Regions from separate parts of the Gordonia sp. NPDC003585 genome, predicted to be linked through region 2. Evidence: riboswitches for the same ligand, from Rfam matches in the RefSeq annotation. Region 2 holds a riboswitch; the other holds the start of a gene.
The links. Region 2 has a riboswitch for cyclic di-AMP ahead of ABZW74_RS21670 (transglycosylase family protein). Riboswitches for the same ligand answer to the same signal wherever they lie in the genome.
Positions count from the first base shown of each region.

Region 1: it holds a riboswitch for cyclic di-AMP, as region 2 does, so the genes downstream of both, ABZW74_RS22795 (C40 family peptidase) here and ABZW74_RS21670 (transglycosylase family protein) in region 2, are expected to answer to the same signal.

Region 1 is NZ_JBEXMX010000122.1:1,071-9,680, reverse strand. Features, by position in the region: partial or broken gene ABZW74_RS22800 (DEDD exonuclease domain-containing protein) at 1-924, opposite strand, end outside; cyclic di-AMP (ydaO/yuaA leader) riboswitch at 1,551-1,758, shown strand; gene ABZW74_RS22795 (C40 family peptidase) at 1,776-2,459, shown strand; gene ABZW74_RS22790 (C40 family peptidase) at 2,779-3,780, shown strand; gene ABZW74_RS22785 (hypothetical protein) at 3,928-5,238, shown strand; gene ABZW74_RS22780 (glycosyltransferase family 4 protein) at 5,258-6,382, shown strand; gene ABZW74_RS22775 (long-chain fatty acid--CoA ligase) at 6,772-8,595, opposite strand.
Region 2 is NZ_JBEXMX010000104.1:1,881-14,882, reverse strand. Features, by position in the region: gene ABZW74_RS21670 (transglycosylase family protein) at 316-951, opposite strand; cyclic di-AMP (ydaO/yuaA leader) riboswitch at 958-1,138, opposite strand; gene ABZW74_RS21665 (MoaD/ThiS family protein) at 1,402-1,650, opposite strand; gene moaA (GTP 3',8-cyclase MoaA) at 1,658-2,758, opposite strand; gene ABZW74_RS21655 (flavin reductase family protein) at 2,758-3,297, opposite strand; gene ABZW74_RS21650 (hypothetical protein) at 3,302-3,511, opposite strand; gene ABZW74_RS21645 (cold-shock protein) at 3,708-4,121, shown strand; gene ABZW74_RS21640 (DUF2771 family protein) at 4,320-4,859, opposite strand; gene ABZW74_RS21635 (MFS transporter) at 4,875-6,905, opposite strand; gene ABZW74_RS21630 (DUF3027 domain-containing protein) at 6,956-7,798, shown strand; gene ABZW74_RS21625 (hypothetical protein) at 7,795-8,106, shown strand; gene ABZW74_RS21620 (hypothetical protein) at 8,119-10,566, shown strand; gene ABZW74_RS21615 (TetR/AcrR family transcriptional regulator) at 10,784-11,362, opposite strand; gene ABZW74_RS21610 (acyl-CoA dehydrogenase family protein) at 11,454-12,593, shown strand; gene ABZW74_RS21605 (hemerythrin domain-containing protein) at 12,819-13,002, opposite strand, start outside.

The sequences.
Region 1 (8,610 bases), on a different contig from region 2:
TTCGCGGACCGCGGCCTCGAGTCCGTGACTGCATTCGACGTGATCGACGCGCTGCGCGAGCATCACCATCTCGCCCATCCGACGGCGCGGGTCGTTGCCGGTGAAGTAGGACCGCACGCGCCGTCGGAGGTCGACCGCGGTGCCGACATAGAGGACCTCGTCGGAGGGCCCACGAAAGAGGTAGACGCCGGGTCGGGCCGGCACCCGGTCGGCGAGATGGCGTTTGGCCCTTAGCCGGGGGTCGGTGCGAGGGAGATAGTCGGTCAGGTCGCGCACGCTGTACACGCCCTGGTTGCCGACGCGCTCGAGGAGGTGGTGGAACACCTCGACGGTGGCACGCGCATCGTCGAGTGCGCGGTGAGTGGGGCGGACCGAGACGTCGAAGAGGTCGGCGAGGGCCGACAGCCGCACCGTCGGGGCCTCGTCGCGGTGCAGGATGCGGCGCGCCATGGTGACCGTGCACAGCGTCAGCGAGAACGGCCACTCCAGATGCAGTCGCAGCGCGTTGCGGCGCAGGAAACCCATGTCGAAGCGGGCGTTGTGTGCCACCAGGATCGACCCGCGGGCGAACTCGATGAATGCGGGAAGCACCTCTCCGATCCGCGGGGCCGCGCTCACCATGGCGTGCGTGATGCCTGTCAGCGTGACGATCTGCGGCGGAATGGACCGCTCCGGGTCCACCAGCGTCGCGAACTCGCCGAGCACCTCGCCGCCGCGGATCTTGACCGCCCCGATCTCGGTGATGCGATCACCGTCCGGGCTCGATCCGGTGGTTTCGAGGTCGACGACGACGAGAGTGGTGTCGAAGAGTGCACGATCGCTGAAGTCGTTGGCGAGGCCGGCGGGACCGTTGTTCAGTTCGTCGGCGAGATCTCCGAAGGTGAGCTGACCGGAGTCCACCGCATGACGACCACTCTGCATCATGTGGCGAACACTAGTTCGACGGCCCGACAAGTTGCTGCAGTGACACCAGCGACCCCGGATAACCGCAGTGGCAGTTGTGATCGACGGAGTTTGTCGGAGGGTGCCCCTAGTGTCCAGATCTGAGCGGAGCCTGTCGTCGACGCAGGTACCGCCCGGCGCAGTGGACAGATGACCCACCCGCCAACACGCTGACGACATCCCGACAAGGGCAAAATGAGATGGAGATCACAAATGTATGTCGATTGCAGCAGCTGCCCGGGTCGTCCCGTTGCCTGCGACGGATGTGCCATGAACGTCCTCTTGGGTACTCCAAGCTGGGACGATGGGGCTCACGGCCGGGGTGTTCGGGACCGCCGATCGACGGCTGCGGCCGACGCTGAACTCGACCTCGCCATCGACGTATTCGTTTCTGCTGCAATGGTGTCCAGCTCCGCTGCACGATCTGCAAGATCGGGGAAAACTGCAGTTCAGGCACGTGGAACGGACCGTGGTCCGCGCATCCTGCGTGCTGGTTAGCGGGGCGAACAAGTTGGGCCCGTAGTGGCCCAGTGGACAGACCCGCATCCAATTTCGTAACCTTTCCGAGACCTTTGCAGAGCGTCCCGCTTCACCAAGAAGTGGTCTGCAAGCGGTCACCGCTCAATCGCCCTCGCGGCGAACCGGGGAACCACCAACTTCGGGCGGGTCGGACGTCTGTCGGACCAGTCTGAATCGGGGTGAATCGCGTACTGAAACCAGGTGTGTCCGGGTGACACACGGGGTAGAGGCATGCGTAGGGCCACTCTTCCGGCCCGAACCCGACAGCTAACTCGGTAGGCGGTAGAGGGAGAACTTGAAGGAGAACTCGCTTCGTGGCCAAACATCGTTTGGAGCAGCCCAACCGCGGGGGCAAGGTTGCCAAGAAGGCCGTGATCGCAGGATCGATCACACTCGGTTCGCTTGCCGCGGCCGCTGGCCCCGCGCTCGCCGCCCCGGTCGAGGTGCCTGGCCTCGGTACGTTCGAGGTGCCCGGTCTCGGGCCGTCGCACAAGACCGAGCCGGTCAAGAAGAAGGCAAAGCCCGCCAAGAAGCCGCAAGGCGCAACGGTTGAGATCCCGAACCTGGGAACGTTCACGGTGCCCGGCATCAACCAGAATCAGATCCCGCCGCAGTTCAAGCCGCGCGGTGGCGCGCCGCTGGGACAGCCGCAGCTGACCACCGGTGAGAAGGCCGTGAAGGCCGCCGAGAGCAAGATCGGCTCGCCGTACTCCTATGGCGCTGCCGGCCCCAATGCGTTCGACTGCTCGGGCCTCGTCTACTGGTCCTACAAGCAGGCCGGCAAGACCATCCCGCGTGACAGCTACGGTCAGCTCGGTGGCGGTCGCGCGGTGGCCTACAAAGACGCCAAGCCCGGTGACGTGCTCATCTTCAACGGTGGGGGTCACGCCGGTATCTACATCGGCAACGGAATGTTCGTCCACTCCTCGACCTACGGTCAGCCGGTGAAGAAGGCTGCGGTCAAGGAATGGTCGCTCGTCGGCATTCGGCGCTACTGAGCGCGAACCGGCAGCGTAATGACTTCGGATTTGGGCGGATCACGCATTCAGGCGTGATCCGCCCAAACCACTTGGCTACCCAGGAGGAATCCGGGGTGGCCAAACCGGTCATCCGGTGGCAGGCACACAACTAGGGTTGCTCATCAGAGGGAGTTGGGGGCGTGGGGGATTCTCCGCACACAGCGACGCCCGGTGGGCCGTGCCAGATGCCGGATCGACCGTGAGTTTCGACAGGAGTGATGGCAAGGTGGTAACCCGTTCGCGAGGCGCACGACGAGTGATCTCGTCGCGCTCGGCGCCCGCTGCGCTGGCTGCCGGTCTGTTGGCGATTCTGGTCGCCCTGCCGCTGGGTATCGGCGGTACCGGCGACGCGCAGGCGATTCCCGCACGTACGGCCGATCAGCTGCTCATTCGCTACAAGCAGCTCGGCATCGACGCGGAGAAGACCGCGGAGTCGATGCACAACGCGCAGATCGAATACGACAAGCAGCGCCGGCTCGTGGTCACGTCCCGCCGTGCCGCAGCCACTGCGCAGCGTTCGCTCGACCAGTCGCAGGTTCAGCTCGATCTGTATCAGGGCCGCGTCGACTCGATCGTGCGCGCCAGCTACCGCGGCGCGCGTATCAACGGGCTGTACGCGGTTCTCGTCAGTGACTCGCCGCAGTCCCTGCTCGACCAGATGTCCGGGCTGGACATGATCGCCCGCCAGGCCGCCCGGGACCTGACCAACCTCAAGCAGGCTCGCAAGCGCGCCGCGTCGGCGAAGGTCGACGCCGAGCGTGCCGCGACGACCGCCACCGAGGCCGTCTCGCGCGTCGAACGGGTGCGCGGCAACCTGCAGACCAAACGGGCCAACATGCAGCTGCAGGCCATTCAGATCCGTGCCGTCTACAAGTCGATGACGGGTAAGCAGCTCGCCGAACTGCAGGGACCGAAGTTCACCTTCGACCCCCGGCTCGTGCCGCGCGGAACGTCGCTGCCGCTGATCGCCGTGCAGGCCGCGCTGACCAGGATCGGTGACCCGTACGTCTGGGGAGCCACCGGACCGAATTCCTTCGACTGCTCGGGACTCATGGTGTGGGCCTACAAGCAGGCAGGAAAGACACTGCCACGCTCGAGTGAGGCGCAGTTGGCCTCCGGACGTGCGATCGACCGCAACAATCTGGAACCGGGCGACCTGATCATCTATTACCCCGGCGCCACCCACGTGGGGATGTACGTGGGCGACGGTTACGTCATCCACGCATCCACCTTCGGCGTCCCTGTCAAGGTGGTCCCCATCGACGAGGCCGGACCGTACAATGCGGCTCGCCGGTACTGAATGACGTGACACGCGACTCTGGCGTCCTGCAGTGGACGCGGGGCACCGGTGCGTGAGCATCGGACGAGCCGCTCGCTGTCGGTGGCTGCGGCATCAGCGGTGATTCTCGGGACGCTCGTGGGGTGTTCATCGGGTCCACCGCCGACGGTGATCACGTCCACATCGTCGGTTCCCGCCACGCCGTCGACCGCCGACAACGTCTATGAAGCGCAGCGTTCCGCGGGCGTGACCGCGCTGCTCGACTCGTTCAGCCGTGCCGTGGTGCGTGGTGACCGGCGGGCGGTGGCCGCACTGCTCGACGAGAGTGCTCCCGCGGCGTTCCGCAATCGCCTCATGGTGGTGACCGCGAACTTCGCCGACGACTCGTCGGCGTCGGAAAGCGCGTCGTCGGAGGGTCGCGGGTCGGCGTTGCGCCCGGCCGTCTTCCGATATCAGCTCGCGCCGACCGAAGAAGCCGAGGCACTGGTGTCTTCCGAAGTGCAGGAGGCGCTGGACGAGCAGGGCAGTTCGGACTCCTGGGTCGCGCCGGTCGAACTTCATCACGCGCTCGGCGGTGCGTCGAAGCCCGGCCTCGCCGAGCCCGAGATGGTGGATTCGGCGCAGTTGGTCGTGGCCCGTTATGGCGACAGCTGGAAGATCGTGGGTGATGCGACGCTGGCCGGACGCCCCGCCGCCGACAAACAGATGTGGGATCTGCCCGGCCTCGAGGTGCGCGATGTTCGGACGGCCGGCGGCGAGTCGGTGATCGCGTCGTATCCCGACACTGCGACCGAGGTGGGCCGTCTTCAGGAGCTGTTGGGAGGGGCGGTTACCGCCGTCACCGACTTCTGGGGGACCGCGTGGCCCCAGCGTGCGCTCGTGGTGGCCACGGCCCGTGACGCGGAGTTCGAGGCGCTGGCACCAGGCAGTGTGATCGGCGGGGCCGCGGCCGCCACGGTGTACGACCGGATCGACGCCCGTAAGCGTGTGGCGGTCGGACAGCGGGTGGTGCTGACGCCGGAGGCGCGATCGTTGCCGACGCCCGCGCTCGGCGTCGTCATGCGACACGAACTCACCCATGTGGCCGCGCGGCTGAGTACAGCCGTGGGCGCGCCGATGTGGATCACCGAGGGCGTGCCCGAGTACGTCGGCCGCAAGGACACCTACCGTCGCTTCGCCGACGCCGCTCCCGAATTGGCGGCCGAGGTGACCGACTCGGGTCCACCGGCCGCCTTTCCGTCAGACGCAGCCTTCGCCGCCGGCGGGGACGCGTCGCAGCTGGCCTACCAGTCGGCGTGGTCCATCGCGGCCTACGTCGCGCAGCGCTACGGTGAGACGCGACTCAAGCAGCTCTATCTCGGTGTCGCCTCCACGGTGGACGTCGGACGTCAGGATGCCGCCATCGCGACGGTGCTGGGTATCACGCGTGCCGAGTTGGTGTCGCGCTGGCAGCGGTGGCTGACCGAACAGGTTCGATGACGGTGAGCCGGTCTGGGCGATGAAGCGAACTCTGTTGATCACCAACGACTTTCCGCCGCGGCCCGGTGGCATCCAGTCGTACCTGCAGAACCTTGTCGATCTGCTGCCGCCCGACGAGATCGTCGTGTACGCACCGCGTTGGCGTAAGCAGTCCCACGTCGAGTTCGACGCCGCGGTGCCCTACAAGGTGTATCGGCACCCGACGACGCTGATGCTGCCGACGCCACTGGTGGCGCGCCGTGCCGCTCGCATCGTGGCGCAGGAGAACATTTCGACGGTGTGGTTCGGTGCGGCCGCACCACTGGCGGTGCTGGCCCCCGCCGTTCGACGCGCCGGCGCGCAGCGGGTGATCGCCAGTACTCATGGCCACGAGGTCGGTTGGTCGATGCTCCCGGTGGCCCGCCAGGTTCTCGGGTTCATCGGTCGACATGTCGATGTGATCACGTTCGTAAGCCGTTACACGCGTGGGCGTTTCGCGTCGGCCTTCGGTCGCCACGCCGCACTCGAGTACCTGCCGCCGGGTGTCGACGTCGAACGCTTCACGCCGAATGCGGAGCGGCGCACCGAGATTCGGAGCCGGCTCGGCCTCGGCGACCGTCCGACCATCCTCTGCCTGTCGCGGCTCGTGCCTCGGAAAGGTCAGGACACGTTGATCCGGGCACTGCCGCTGATCCGCCGCACGGTGCCCGACGCGGTCCTGGTCATCGTCGGTGGGGGGCCGTACGCCGACAAGCTCCACCAACTCGCCGACGAGTCCGGCGTGGCCGACCACGTGGTGTTCACCGGAGGCGTTGCGTCCGAAGACCTTCCCGCCTATCACAACGTCGCCGACGTGTTCGCGATGCCGGCCCGGACCCGTGGCGGCGGCCTGGACGTCGAGGGTCTCGGGATCGTCTATCTCGAGGCGTCGGCCTGCGGGGTGCCGGTGGTTGCCGGCCAATCCGGGGGTGCGCCCGAGACCGTTGTCGAGGGGGTCACCGGCACCGTCGTGGACGGCACCGACGTCGACGCGGTCGCCATGGCCATCCTGTCGATCCTCGGAGATCGGGCGGCGGCCGCCGAGATGGGCAGGCAGGCAAGACGTTTCGTCGTCGATAATTGGCAGTGGCAGCACATGGCCGCACGGCTGCGGCAGTTGCTCTGATCCGAAGAGGACGGTGACCAACCCGCTGAACTGGGGAATGTGTCAGCGTCCTGCCCGAAAAATCTAGGGGAAGAACTTCTTCCCCGAGGTTCGCAGTCATCCGCGAGAATTTTCTGGGGGAGGACACCAAGGGTAGGGGAAGAAGTTTCTTCCCCTACTTTTGTGGCGGATCGCGATTCCTTCGCACGACGATGTTCCCGGTTCCGAGGACTGCGCTGCGACAGGGACCTCGTTTCTAATCAGAGACCGTCGGAACCGCTGACGGTCTCTGACTACGAGTGAGGTTTCTGTGACGGTGGCCGCAATTGCGGCGGCGAGCAGGTTTCTGGCGACAAGTGCGGCTTCTGCGACGAGGCCGCGCTCCTCCGCGTGGGCGAGTGAGTCGACGGCTACTTCGCGTAGATCGCCTCGATGTCGTCGGCGAACTTCTCGGCGACGACGTTGCGCTTGACCTTCAGAGTGGGGGTCATCTCCCCGGTCTCCTCGGTGAAATCGGTGGGCAGAATCCGGAACTTCTTGATGGCCTCGGCATGCGACACGGTCGCGTTGGCGTCGTCGATCGCGGCCTGCACCGCTGCGCGCAGATCCGGGTCGTCGGCCAGTTGGGCGACCGTGGCCGCTGCCGGCTTGCCGTTGCGTTCCTTCCAGGCCGGGAATGCCTCCGGGTCGATGGTGATGAGTGTCGCGATGAACGGCTTCTGGTCGCCGACGACCATCGCCTGTGACACGAGGGCGCTGGCGCGGATGACGTCTTCGAGGCCGGCGGGGGAGACGTTCTTGCCGCCCGCGGTGACGATCAGTTCCTTCTTGCGGCCGGTGATGGTGATGAATCCTTCGCCGTCGACCTTGCCCAGGTCTCCGGTGTGGAACCAGCCGTCGGTGACCGCTGTCGCCGTTGCCTCCGGGTTCTGCCAGTACTCCTTGAACACCACGCCGCCGCGCAGCAACACCTCGCCGTCCTCGGCGATGGCAACTTCGTTGCCGGCCAACGGCTTTCCGACGGAGCCGATCTTTCTCGCGGCCGGTGTGTTCACGCTGAACGCGGCCGTGGTCTCGGTGAGACCGTAGCCCTCGTACACCGGGATGCCGACGCCGGAGAAGAAGTGACCGAGACGCGCACCGAGCGGTGCGCCACCGGAGATGGCCATGGCGCATTCGCCGCCGAGAGCGGCACGCAGCTTCTTGTAGACCAGGGCGTCGAAGAGGGCGTGCTTGGCCTTGAGGACCAGGCCGACCTGACCACGTTCGGATGCCTTCGAGTACGCGACGGCGGTGTCGGCGGCCGCGTCGAAGATCTTGCCCTTGCCGCCGTCGTGTGCACCTTGGCGGGCGGTGTTGTACACCTTCTCGAACACGCGGGGGACCGACAGGATGAGGGACGGCTTGAACCGTGCGAACTCCGGTACCAGTGTCGAGGTGTCGGCGTAGTGGCCCACCTCGGCGCCCGCCTCGATTGCGACGAGGGTGATGGCCCGGGCGAGAACGTGGGCCAGTGGCAGGAACATGAGCAGTCGCTTCTCGGGCCGGCGCTGCAACTCGTCGAGGAGATCGCCTTCGAGTACGCCCCGGACTTCCGACAGCATGTTCGCGTGGGTGAGTTCACAGCCCTTGGGGCGTCCGGTGGTTCCCGACGTGTAGATCAGGGTGGCCGGGTCGGCCGAACCGACGGTGGCACGACGTTTGGTGACCTCGTCGTCGTGGACGTCTGCACCCGTCTCGGTCAGTTGGGCGACCGCGCTCGGTCCGTCGGTCCGATCGATCTGGAACACCGCGATCGTGTCGGGCAGCGTCTGGATCGAGTTGAATGCGTCGCGATGCCCGTCGTCTTCCAGAATGATCACGGTGGCGCCGGAATCCTGCATGATCCATTCGATCTGGCCCGCCGAGGACGAGTCGTAGATCGGGACCGTGATGGCACCCGCCGACCAGATGGCGAAATCGATGAGCGTCCATTCCAGGCGGGTTCGGGAGAGCAGTGCGACGCGGTCGCCGGGCTTCACCCCGGACGCGATCAGGCCCTTGGCGATCGCGGTGATGCGTTCGACGGACTCGCGGGCGCTCACCGGCACCCACTCGTCGCCCCGCTTGTGGAGGAAAACGGTGCGATCGGGGGTCTTGTCGGCGATGTCGAAAATGATGTCGGTGCAATTGTCCTCGGCGGCGATGGTGAACTTCGCCGAAACGCTGAACGGCTGGACATCGGTTTCGGTCATCGGTGACCCCTCTCG
Region 2 (13,002 bases):
GGCAACGCCGACGGAGGGACGCTGACTCGAAGGCGAGTCGCCCGACACCCGCTGAACTGGGGAAATGCGTCTGGTCGTGCTCGCAAAATCTAGGGGAAGAACTTCTTCCCCGAGGTTCGTAGTCGTCCGCGAGAATTTTCTGGGGGAGGACTCCAAGACCAGGGGAGGAAGTTTCTTCCCCTACTTTTTCGGGCTCGCGAGGAGCTTCGTCGCCACCCCGCGACCGTCGGTGAGAAATGGAAAAGGGCCCCGCACGGATCAGTCATCGTGCGGGGCCCTTCGACAAGGGGCCCGGGTGGGCGGATCGTCAGACGATCAGGGCACCGGAATCAGGTGCTTGTTCTGGTTGAACAGCTTGATCTGCTCGGGGCTCAGCTGGACGCCGGTGCCCTTGGCGGCGGCCCACATCTGCTTGACCTCGGGGCGCACGTTGGCGGCGTCGAGCGAGCTGTCGACCTGGTTGGCGACATCGCCGGTGGTCTTCGCGTCGGGCGCGCTGGAGAGGTTGAACTCCGGGGTCTTGGGCTTCGGCTTCGGCGCGTTGAGGTTCGGGGTGTCGGTCGGCGCGGTGCGCGGGGTCGGACCCGACAGCGGGCCACCGCAGCTCGGCCATGCGCCCTTGCCCTGGCCGGCGAGCACACGCTCGGCGACGACGATCTGCTCTTCGCGGGTGGCCTGATCGGCGGTCGGCGCGAACTGGGTTCCGCCGTGGCCGGCCCAGGTGCCCGGGCTGAACTGCAGGCCGCCGTGGTAGCCGTTGCCGGTGTTGATGGCCCAGTTGCCGCCCGACTCGCACTGGGCGACCTGGTTCCACTCGGCGTCGGTGGCCGCGCTGGCCGAACCGGTGCCCATGAGTGCGGCGCCACCGCCCAGAACCGCTCCGGTGAGAGCGACCTTGGCGAGAGTCTTGGTGGTCGTGTTGGTCGTCTGCTTGCGATGACGTCCGGACATGAATCGAATTCCTCTCTCCACGCGCCTACGAAGTCAGCTGTCGGGTTCGAGCGAGAGGCTGCTCGGTCCCGGGGCCTGACTGCTGCCCCGGGGACTTAACCCCAAGGACATCCGCGTGGATGCCCGGTCTCAGGGGATGAGGGTGGGTCCCCCGTCCTCGCTCCTAGAAATCTGGTTCTTGGTCCGTCTCGTCAGCGGAGCGAGGCTCGGCGCGGCCGACGGGACGTTATCGTTCTGTTTGCTTTGTCGTGACCCCCCGTGGGCGGTCGTCTCGTACAGTACGTCGTTCATTCGGTCGAATCACACGTCTCGTGAAAGCTGAATTCGGTGTCGAATTCCGGACTTTCGGCCCAAATTTGGTGTCATTGCAGTTCACGGCGCTAGTGGTCGTCTCGTGTCCTACTCGTTACCCTACCGTTATGTGAGCAAGGTCACACCGCAAATGTGGCCTCAGCCACCGGCAAACGGGGGGAGGACGTCGATGACTTCGCACGTGCCCAATCGTCGAGCACGGTCACACAGTGCGACCTCGTCGCGCAGATAGGAGCAGCGCTGCAGTACCGGAGCGAGAGAAGGCTTCTCGGCCGCGAGCAACCGCTCCAGATCGCCGAGCGTGGCGTCGGCGTCGATCTCGACGACGTCGTGCTCGGTCCCCGACGCCGCGCGCGCGGCAGCGAAGTAGCGGACGGTCAGGCGCATCGGGCGATCAACCGCCGATCGCCGACATCGGCCGCGACGGCTGGCGGAAGCCGGCGGTGTTGACCGAGTGCCCGGCGGCCTTGGCCCAGGCGTTGGCACGCCAGCTGTCGGCGATCGCTGCATCGATCTCGTGGTCCGCGAGCGTCCGCAGTGCGGAGCGCAGATCGGTCTCGGTCTCGGCGAACAGGCAGTTGCGCAGAGACCCGTCCGCGGTGAGGCGAGTCCGGTCACAATCCCCACAGAACGGCCGCGTCACCGACGCGATCACGCCGACCCGGGCCGGTTTTCCCGAGGCGGTCCGCCGGCCCCCGACGATCCACGTGGCCGCCGGTGCGCTGCCGCGGGGCGCCGGGTCGTCGTGCAGGTCGAACGTGCCCCTCAGCGTGGCGAGGATCTCGTCGGCCGTCACCATTTGTCCACGGACCCAGGCGTGGTCGGCGTCGAGCGGCATCTGCTCGATGATGCGTAGCTCGTAGCCGTGGCGCAGGCAGTACTCGAGCAGGTCGGGCAACCGGGCGAGATCGGTGTGGTCGGCGAGCACCGCGTTCACCTTCACCGGGTCGAGTCCGGCGGCGTGCGCGGCGGCCAGGCCGGCGAGGACGTCGTCGAGCCGGTCGCGCCGGGTGATCTCGGCGAAGCGCTGCGCATCGACGGTGTCGAGGGAGACGTTGATACGGCTCAGTCCGGCGTCGACGAGTCCTTGGGCGCGCCGGGTCAGCCCGAGCCCGTTGGTGGTCATCGCGATCTCGGGTCGCTGCGGCAACCCGGCGACCCGCGCGATGATCTCTTCGAGGTCGCGGCGCAGCAGCGGCTCACCGCCGGTGAATCGGATCCGCTCGATCCCGAGGTCGCGCACGGCGACGGTGAGGATGCGCACCATCTCCTCGGTGGTCAGGACGTCGGCGGTATCCATCCAGTCCAGACCCTCGGCGGGCATGCAGTAGGTGCACCGCAGGTTGCACCGGTCGGTAACCGACACCCGCAGATCACGAGCCACGCGGCCGAATGTGTCCACGAGCGGGCCGTCGACCGGGGCGGGCTCGCGCGGGTTCCACGTCGCGGGCTGCGCCACCCGACGCGTAGGTAACCCCAGCGCGACCGCGGTCATCAGTCGCCTCTACGGGCTTCCAGCGCGCGGAAAGTGCTGGCGTGGAACACAAGTGGCTCGACGGTCGGGTCGGCTCGCAGGGTCTCGATCTCGAGCAGGACGACGGTGTGGTCGCCCGCCTGGATCTCGTTGTGGATGGTGCAGGACAAGTGGGCGGCCGCGTCCGGTACGAAGACGGCGCCGTTGTCGGCGAGCAGCGGGGTGATCCCGTCGAAGCGATGTTCGGCGGCGCCGGCGAGCTGACGGCACAGCAGCGACTGGTCGCCGGCAAAGACGCTGACCCCCACCGCGTGTGCCCCGCGCAACCGCGGCCACGTGCTCGACGTGTTCTGCACACAGACCGAGACGAGCGGTGGATCGAGCGACACCGTGGTGAACGAGCTCGCGGCCATTCCGATCAGTTCGCGCGAATCTGCGTCGGCCGGGTCCTGCGCGCACACCGCGACCACACCGGAGGGGAAACAACTGTAGGCGGCGCGTAGGGCGGCGGCGTCCGACGCGGGCGCCAGATCCGGGCCGATGTGCTGTGTGACGGTCACGGTCTCACCTCACCCTTCGCCCGGAACGCAGCGCGGCCACCAGGCCGAGGACAAAACCGAGCGGTGCGCACATCGTCAGCAGGTAGACGGCGGTGGGTGCCGTGGATCCGTCGGCCACCAGAGGTGTCACGAACAGGGCCACGACGGCCAGCACGCCGATGACGAAAACCACCCCGGCGATCGCGACCAGGCGTGGTGATCCAGCACGTTGCATACCTTCACGGTAATGCACTGCAACCGCGATCCGACGCCGAGCGGTACGCGCACCGGTAATGCCCGTGACGGCCCGATCTCCGGTTGGCTACCATGGACAAACCAGACGCCTTGCTCATCGGTCCGAGCTTGTTCTTGTGAGGATGGGTGACGGCGTCTTTTGTTGTGACAGATCCGATCAGATGAAGGTGAGCACGGTGCCGACCGGCAAGGTGAAGTGGTACGACGCGGACAAGGGCTTCGGATTCCTCGCGCAGGACGAGGGCGAGGACGTCTACGTCCGCTCCTCGGCGTTGCCCGAGGGTGTCGAGGGCCTCAAACCGGGCCAGCGTGTCGAATTCGGCATGGCTGCGGGACGGCGTGGGCCGCAGGCGCTCAGCGTGAAGGTTCTCGAGCCGGCGCCGAGCGTCGCCAAGAACACGCGAGAGGCAGTGCGCAAGGAGACCAAGCGGCACAGTCCCGACGAACTGCACGGCATGGTCGCCGATCTGATCACCCTGCTCGAAGCCAAGGTGCAACCGGACCTGCGCAAGGGCCGCTACCCCGACCGCAAGACGGCGCAGCGGATCTCCGAAGTGGTACGCGCGGTCGCCCGCGAACTCGAGCACTGACTCGAAGCGTTCGGTGAGCGACGCTGTGAACTGGGGAGATACGTCGGCGTCCTGCCGCAAAATCTAGGGGAAGAAACTTCTTCCCCGGGGTTCGTAGTCGTCCGCGGGAAATTTCTGGGGGAGGACTCCAAGGCCCGGGGAAGAAGTTTCTTCCCCTACTTTTTGTGGGCACGGTGACTGCGATCGGACCGCCGCTTTTCAGACCTGCGGGATGACGTAGTCCTGCGGCTTGGTGTCGATGGCGAAGGTGCCACGCGCGGTGTCGATCGTGCCGTCGGGCCCGACGAGTGCCGACGGCAGATTGACCGTCAGACCGATCAGCACCCGGTCCGCCTGTGATCGCAGCATCACCGTGAAGGTCGTGCCGGATTGAAAGGTGCCCTCGTCCTCGATGAGACCCTTCGGCGTCGAATACAGGCGGGTTAGCGCCCAGGGGCCCTCCGCGATGTCGCCAGACACCGACAACGCGGCCGTCGAACCGATCGGCACCGCGACCTGTGGGGTCGGCGACTGGGGCGCGGAGAGCGGCGGGTCGCAGTGCCGGACGAAGATGTCGCACCAACGCACCGGTTCGATTTGGTGGAGATCGCCATCGACGCTCAGGTGCAGATACGGCACGTGCTCCTCGGGTGCGTCACGCACCAGGAGGAACACCGACACCCCGACGACCGCGACGAACGCGACCGCTACCGCGGCGATGATCGAGACGGCCTTCTTCTCACCACTGCTCAGATTCATAACGCTCAAATGGTCTCAGCGGTATTCGCCGTGGTTCGCGCGGGGGTGGGTCCCCGGCGCACTGGGGTGCGGCCGGGTCGGTGCGGCACCGGGTCCGGAGGCGCGCTCGGTGCGCGGATGTGCGCGCACCCGTTCGGTGTTGGCCGCGGCGAAGGCCATCGTCGGCATCGCGTGATCCGGTCGGCGGCCGCCGAGCCCCGGCACCAGCGACGACCCGCGCATCGTCATGATCGTCTGCAACAGCCCGATCCCGAGCAGCACCGACACGACGGTGAACCCGAGCCACAGATACGGCGGCAGCAGTACTCCCAGCGAGGCGCCGAACACCCACGACAACTGGAGGACGGTTTCGGACCGGCCGAATGCCGACGCGCGCGACTCGTCGGGCAGGTCGTCCTGGATGGACGAGTCGAGGCATACCTTGCCGATCGCGCTGGTGCCGGACGCGACCAGCGCGGCCAGGCACGCGGCGGGCACATTGCCGAAGATCGCGGCGAGCACTGCGACGACGAAGCACGCCGCGGTCGACCACACCACGATCATCGGCGGGTTCTTCAACTCCAGCCGAGTGCCGACACCGTTGCCGATCGCGTTTCCCACACCCGCCGCCGCACCGACCGCGCCGATCAGGAGCAGCTGGGTGAGCCCGCCCTCGTCGGGGTTTGCCGTCTGCTGCGCCTTGGCGTAGAACGCGATGAACAGGGTGAGGAATCCGGTCAGGATGCGGATGGTGCCGTTGCCCCACAAGCCGGCGACGACCTTGCGGCCCAGCGGTTGCCGCATCTTGGCGGCGAGTCCCTTGGCACCGTCCTTGGCGCTGCCCAGCACACTCTCGTGCTCGGGGACCGTCGAGCGTGCGGGTTCGCCGTGATAGGTGAAGGTCGTCGGGATCTCGCCCTCGGTGACCTCGACCCAGGACGGGATGCGCATGCACAGGTAGGCGCCGGCGGCCGCGACGATCGCCAGCCACAGCATCGCGCCGGGGAGATGGAACGGCAATGCCTTGGCGAGGACCACCTCGATCAGGGCCGCGATCGCACCGCCGATGATGGTGCCGCCGACCAGACCGAACATCGTCAGGCGTGAATTCACTCGCGGCAGGTCGATGGTCGGCGGGACCACGCGTGGCGTGACCGCGGATTTGAGCACCCCGAACGATTTCGACAGCACCAGCAGACCCAGTGCGCACGGGTAGAGGACCCAGGGGTCGTAGTTGAGTTGCCCGGCGGCCTCGTCCCAGCTGACGTTGGCCATGATCAGCAGGGCAAGCACGACGCGCAGCCCGAAGGTCGTCGCCATCGCGATGCGTCGTCCTCGCTGCAACCGGTCGAGCAGCGGCCCGATCAACGGCGCGATCAACGCGAAGGGCGCGATCGTCAGCGCCAGATAGAGCCCGACGCTGACCTTGGACTCACCGGACGCGGCAGCGAAGAAGAGCGTGTTCGCCAGGGCCACGGCCATCGCCGCGTCGACCGCGAAGTTCGCGATCACCGGGAGCGTCAGCGCGGTGAGCCCCGACTGGTCGGCGCCGTCGGCGGTCGCGGCCCGCTGGATCTTGTCGATGCCGCGACCGGTCAGTTCGCGTCCGCGCAACGCCGCCACGCGCACCACGGTGAGCTTCTTGGGCATCCGGACGTTGTCCGGGGAGGTCGGCATCGCACGGGTGCCGGACCTGCCGTCATTCAATTGGTCGGTGGCATCCTGCTCGTCCAGCGGTGGCAGGTGGGGATTGTGGGTCGGTGGCGGCAGGTAGGCGTTCTGCCCGCGTGGGCCGGGAGCGGGGCGTCCGGGGCCGCCGGGCGTCGGCGGACCAAAACCGGGCGCCGGGCGCCGCGCTCGACGAGTGGTTTCCTGCGCCGGATAGTTGGCCGTACCAGGGTGATCGGCGCGGGGATCGGCTCGGGGGCGATCGCTTCTGCCGTTGTCGGGGCCGTAATACTGCGGCTGGGCACGGCGAGGATCATCGGCCGGCCGGTACTGGGGGTTCGCCGGACCGCCGGGGGCCCCGCGCCCCTCGTCATGTTGTCGGGAACTCGGTCGGTGCACTCCTCGATTCTTCCTCATCCGGGGCCCTGCCCGCTTGAAGCGGGCCGCCCGTGTACGACACCCGCATGGTGTTGCACACTGGAGAGGTGAGCGAACCCAGTGACATCGATCGAATCGGCGACACCTCGCCCCGGCTGTTGGACGCCGTTGATGTCGCCCGTGATGCGCTGATCGACGACGGTCAGCACCCGGGACCGCATCGTCGAAGCGTGGCCGAAGGTGACTGGGCGGCCGCTCACTACTTCGACGCCGACCTCGCCGGCTACCGCGGATGGCAGTGGTGTGTGGTGCTAGCGGGCGCGCCGGGCACCGACGAGATCACGGTGAGCGAGCTCGTGTTGCTGCCGGGTGACGGGGCGCTGCTCGCCCCGGCCTGGTTGCCGTGGGCCGACCGCATCAGCACGGGAGACCTCGCGGCCGGCGACCTGTTGGCCGCCGAACCCGACGACCCGCGTTTGGTGCCCAATCAGATCGACACCGGCGACGAATTCCGGTTCTCCTCCGACGAGCCCGACCCGGACGAGGTCGGGCAGGTCGACGGCGAGATCGGACTGGGCCGTCGGCGCCTGCTGAGCCGCGATGGCCGCGACGACGCCGCACAGCGTTGGTACGACGGTGATTTCGGCCCGGCGTCGGAGATGGCGCGAGCTGCGCAGTTCTCGTGCTGCAGTTGCGGCTTCTACATTCCGCTGAGTGGCGCGCTGCACGCCGCCTTCGGTGCCTGTGCAAACGAGTACGCCGCCGACGGCCGGGTGGTCTCCGCGGAATACGGATGTGGGGCGCATTCGGACGTGCCGCCACCCAAGGGCGGCGAGGGATCGCCTGCCTACGACGCCTACGACGACGGCGCGCTCGAGATCGTCGCCGCGGCGCAGAGCCTGCCGACCGGTTGAACCCCGCCGCCGCGCCGGACCCGTTCGACACCGCCGCCGTGCGCGCGGCAACCCTGGAATCCTGGCGGTCGTCTCCGACGCGACTCGCCGAAGACATCGCGGCCGAGACCGATCTGGTGACGGTCGGATACCGCGACCGACTCCTGACCGAACTCGCGGCCAACGCCGCGGACGCGGCCGCGGTCGCCGGTGAGCCGGGAGAGTTGGCGGTGTGGCTGTCCGGACGCGAACTGCACGTCGCCAACACCGGGGCGCCGCTGACCGTCGAAGGAGTGCGGTCGTTGTCGGCGTTGCGGGTGTCCGCGTAGCCGACAACCGCAGTGGCGGAAGGGAATTCGAGACAGGTCGGCCGATTCGGGGTGGGTTTCACGGCGACCGCGGTGGTGGCCGACCGGGTCGAGATGCGGTCGACGACCGGGTCGGTGGTCTTCGACCGTGCGCTGACCGAGGAGGTCATTCGTGAAGCCGGAGCGCGGCTGGCCGATTCGGTGGAGGTTCCTCTCCTTCGATTGCCGTGGCCGTCGGATGTTCGGCCGCGCAAGGGATTCGATACCGAAGTTGTCCTCTACCTCCGCGACGGTTCGGACAACCTCGTCGCGCCGATGATCAGCGAGGCGTCCGACTTGCTTCTGGAACTGCCTTCTCTGCAGCGAATCTCGGTGGGGGAAGTGGAGTTCGGGGTAGATCGGCACCGTCTGCCCGAGTTGTCGTCGGACGGGGCGGTCGTGACCCGCATCGCCCCGACCCGGGACGGCGTGCAGTCGGCGGCCTGGCTGCAGGTTGCGACCGGTACGACCCGTTGGCTCGCCCCGGTCGACGGCCCAACCGTTGCGGGGCATGACGTTCTGCGGGCGCCCACCCCGACGGGTATCGAACTGAGTTTGCCGTGCCGGCTGATTGCGGACCTACCACTCACTCCGGACCGCCGTAACCTGCACCCGAGTGCCGATATCGCCTCTGCGGCTGTGGGTTACGCCGATCTGATCAGACTCTTCGGGCCGCGCCGCCGACTGCGGCTGGTACCCGAGCCGCACCTCGCGCGTAACCGCGACGATGCGCGCCTCATCGACGCGGTGCTCGCGGACCTGCGTCGAACGTCGTGGTTGCCTGCCGCCGATGGTGCCGATCTGGTTCCATCGAGATCAGTCGTACTGGTCGGACTCACCGCCGAACTCGCCGACGTGCTCGGCGACCTGTTCGGCGACCTCGTCCACCCCGACATCTCCGACGCGGGAAGCACATCGGTGCTGGGTCGGCTCGGCGTCGTCGAACTGGGGTTGGCCGGACTGGCCGATCGGCTGACGGGCGTCGAGCGTCCGTCGCAGTGGTGGCAGCGCCTGTATGCGGCGCTCGCCCCGCTGGTGGGTACCGGCCGTGAGGTGGAAGAGATTGCCGCGCTGCCGGTTCCGCGGTCAGACGGGCGAATGGCGGTCGGTGCGCGCGGTTTGTTTGTCTCCGATCGGATCACCGGCGCGGCGCGATGGCTGCCGATGGTCGATCGGCAAGCGCGTCACCCACTCGTCGAACGTATGGGTGCCCAAGAACTGACCGTCGAACAGGCGTTGTCGGATCCCGCTCTGCGGCAGCTGATCGAGGACGCGGACCTCGACTCCGACGGCGGGCTCGCGGACGAAGTACTCGCGCTGGTCGCGGCCGATCCCGACGCCGCCCTTCCGGCTTGGCTTGCGCAACTGCCGCTGCCCGACGCCGATGGTGAGTGGCGCCCTGCCGACGAACTGCTATTGCCCGACAGTCCTCTCGGAGCCGTCCTCGTCGACGACCATCCCTTCGGGGTGGTGGATCGCGAGCTGACGCAGCGCCACGGTGCGTCGACGTTGCGCAGGGTCGGGGTGGGCTGGGGATTCCTTGTGGTCTCCGACGAACTCCCCACCGCCCCCGACCACGACCTTCCCGACGAGGAGTTGTGGTGGGATTCGCTGACCGAGCTGCCGGAAAGCCTCTCTGCGGTAGGTGATCTGGACCTCGTCGATGAGCAGCGCTGGGCGGCGGCGTTGACGCTGCTCGCCGACGACGAGGAGATCGTCGAGCTGCTGGGTGATCGAGACGGGTACACGGCGTGGTGGTTGCGGCGGTGCGCGATCATCGACGGCCACCCGCTCGGCGATTACCGTGCGCCCTCCGACGAGACTCTCGTCGGGGTTCTGGATCCGCTCGATCACCCACAGGCCGACGCCGTCGCCGGCGCGCTCGCCGAACTTCCGCCCGCGTCCGCGGCGGAGGCGTCGCGACTCCTCGACCGCCTCGGCGACCCCGACCGCGAGGTGAGTGCCGGTGTCGCGGTGTCGGTCCACGCGTCGATCGTCGGCGCGTGTCGGTCCGGGGTGATCGACCCAGCCGACATCGACCTGCCCGACCGGGTGCGCACACTGGCTGCAACGGCGGTCGCCGACGCGGTTGTTCTCGACAAACCGTATCTGCTGCAGATGGTTTCGGGAGAATCTGTGGTCTTGGCCGGAACAGCGGCCGAGGCTGCAGACGCCGAGACACTCGGCGTCGTGCTGGACTTGCCGCTCGCATCGGAGGCTTTCGCCGCCGAGATCCGGGATCCGGGTGATGCCGTGACGTGGTCGCATCCCGAGGCGGTGCGGTTTGCCGCTCAGCGGGGTGTCGAGGTGCGACACGGTGAGGTGCGAGTGCACGACGAGTTGTGGGTGACGTTGCGCCGCAACGATTCTGTGATCGAGTCGCGCGTGGGATGGTGGATCGACCATCAGGGCGTCACCCACCTCGAGCGCGCCGGCCATTGACCCAGGTACCGCTGCCTGAGGTGCTCGAGGCGCTAGCCCGTTTTCCGCTGCCTGAGGTGCTCGAGGCGCTAGCCGAGAGCCTCGAAGGCCCAGGTGCGCTTGCGATGTCATCTCACCAGGGCGAAGCCCGCACCCTTCGAGACGCTCGCAAGTTCGCTCCTCAGGGCGGCGCCTCACCCGTCGGGAGGGGGCTCTCGCACCCAGCCGGCGGGGTGGGTCAGTCCGCGTCGATCCCCGCAGTGAGGATCGACGCGAGTTGGCGGTACGCGGCGGCGTGGTCGAGCCCGGTCGCCGTCGCGACCTCGCCGCGCTGGATGCGCGTCATCATCGACGCTGCGAGATCGGCGGCAAAGACGGGGTCGACATCGCGGAAAACGCCTGCGGCCGCACCGTCGGCGATCAGTTCACCCACGCGTCGAGCTGCCGCCTCGGTGTTCATCTCGTACAGCGCCCGCGTCGGCGCGAACGCGTCCAGATCCCGCATGAACGCGGCCGACGCAGGTGCGAGCGCATCCCCGACCGCAAGTAGGTACGTGATGACGCGCTCGCGGGGATTGTCGACGGCAGCCACGCGCTGCTCGACCTCAGTCGTCGCTTCGCGAAAGAAGTGGGTCACCGCCATGGTCGCGAGCTGTTCCTTGCTGTCGGCGAGGGTATAGAGCGTCGATTTGGAGCAGCGCAACTGCGCCGCGATGTCGGATATGGCCAGATGAGCGAAGCCGTCGCGCAGGAAGAGTGTGACCATCGCGTCGAACAGCGCCGCACGACGACGAGTCGCGAATGCGGAGGACGTCATTGGATACCCCCTGTCCTTTCGGTTGCCCGGCGACCTCATAGTACTGTAGACAGTACTTGAGTACTATTTCAGTTTCTTGTTGGAGGTATCAATGCCGGTCGAACGACTGCTTCCCAGCGACGAGGCACGTGACCTGATCGCGCTGGTTCGCGACGTCGCCGACAAGCGGATGGCGCCGATCGTCGACGATCACGAGAAGGCACAGACCTACCCTGACGGCTTGTTCGCCGAACTGGGTGCCGCCGGCCTGCTCGGGTTGCCATACCCGGTGGAGTGGGATGGCGGCGGTCAACCCTATGAGGTGTACCTGCAGGTACTCGAGGAACTGGGTGCCCGATGGGCAGCCGTCGCCGTCGCGGTGAGTGTGCACGGTTTGGCGTGTCACCCACTGATGAACTTCGGTACCGACGAGCAGAAGCAACGCTGGCTGCCCGATCTGCTGAACGGCCGGCTGGTGGGTGCTTACAGTTTGTCGGAGCCACAGGCCGGATCGGATGCGGCAGCACTCAATTGCCGAGCCACCGCCGTCGAGGACGGATACCGAATCAACGGGTCCAAGGCGTGGATCACTCATGGCGGGATCGCCGACGTGTACAACCTCTTTGCCCGCACAGGCGAAGGGTCCAAAGGGATTTCGTGCTTCTTGGTTGCACGCGACACGGCAGGGCTCAGCTTCGGCAAGCCCGAGGACAAGATGGGTCTGCACGCTGTGCCGACGACCGCGGCCAACTACGACGACGCGCTGATCGACTCCGACCGACTGATCGGCTCCGAGGGTCAGGGGCTACCGATCGCGTTCTCCGCGTTGGACTCCGGGCGTCTGGGCATTGCTGCCGTCGCGACCGGTCTTGCGCAGGCGGCGCTCGACGCGGCGGTCGAGTATGCCCAAGAGCGAACAACGTTCGGTCGCAAGATCATCGACCACCAGGGGCTGTCCTTCGTGCTGGCCGACATGGCGGCGGCGGTGGATTCTGCGCGGGCGACCTACCTCGACGCAGCCCGCCGCAGAGACGCTGGAATGCAGTACTCGCGCGCCGCCGCAACAGCCAAACTCGTCGCCACCGACGCGGCAATGAAGGTGACGACCGACGCGGTGCAGGTCTTCGGCGGCTACGGATACACTCGCGACTTCCCCGTGGAGCGGTACATGCGCGAGGCCAAGATCACCCAGATCTTCGAGGGCACCAACCAGATTCAGCGACTCGTGATCGGACGTGCGCTCGCCGGCTGAGGACTGGTGCGCGCCTTGTCGGGAGGGTGCCATCCGCTGCCCGCGTGCGAGGAGTTGCCATCCGCTGCCTGAGGTGTGACGAGCGCTAGCGAGGAGCCTCGAAGGCCGGGCGAGATGACACCGTCGTCTCACCAGCCCTTCGAGGCTCGCTCCGCTCGCACCTCAGGGAGCGGGGGGAGGGGGAGGCGCTCGGCTGTCGTCTTGAGCACTTCATGTTCGCCTCGTTCACCGAGGATCGTAGAAGAACGCGCGGCGTTCGCGACGTCGGAAGCTGGGTTCACCCAGTCGCACAATCAGTTTCAAGATCGCCGGCACTCGGGCGAACACGGATGCGCGATCGGCGGCGCTGAGTCCCTTCACCATGAACGGTGCCATCTGGAACGTGTCCCGTAGCGACGAACCCTCGCCC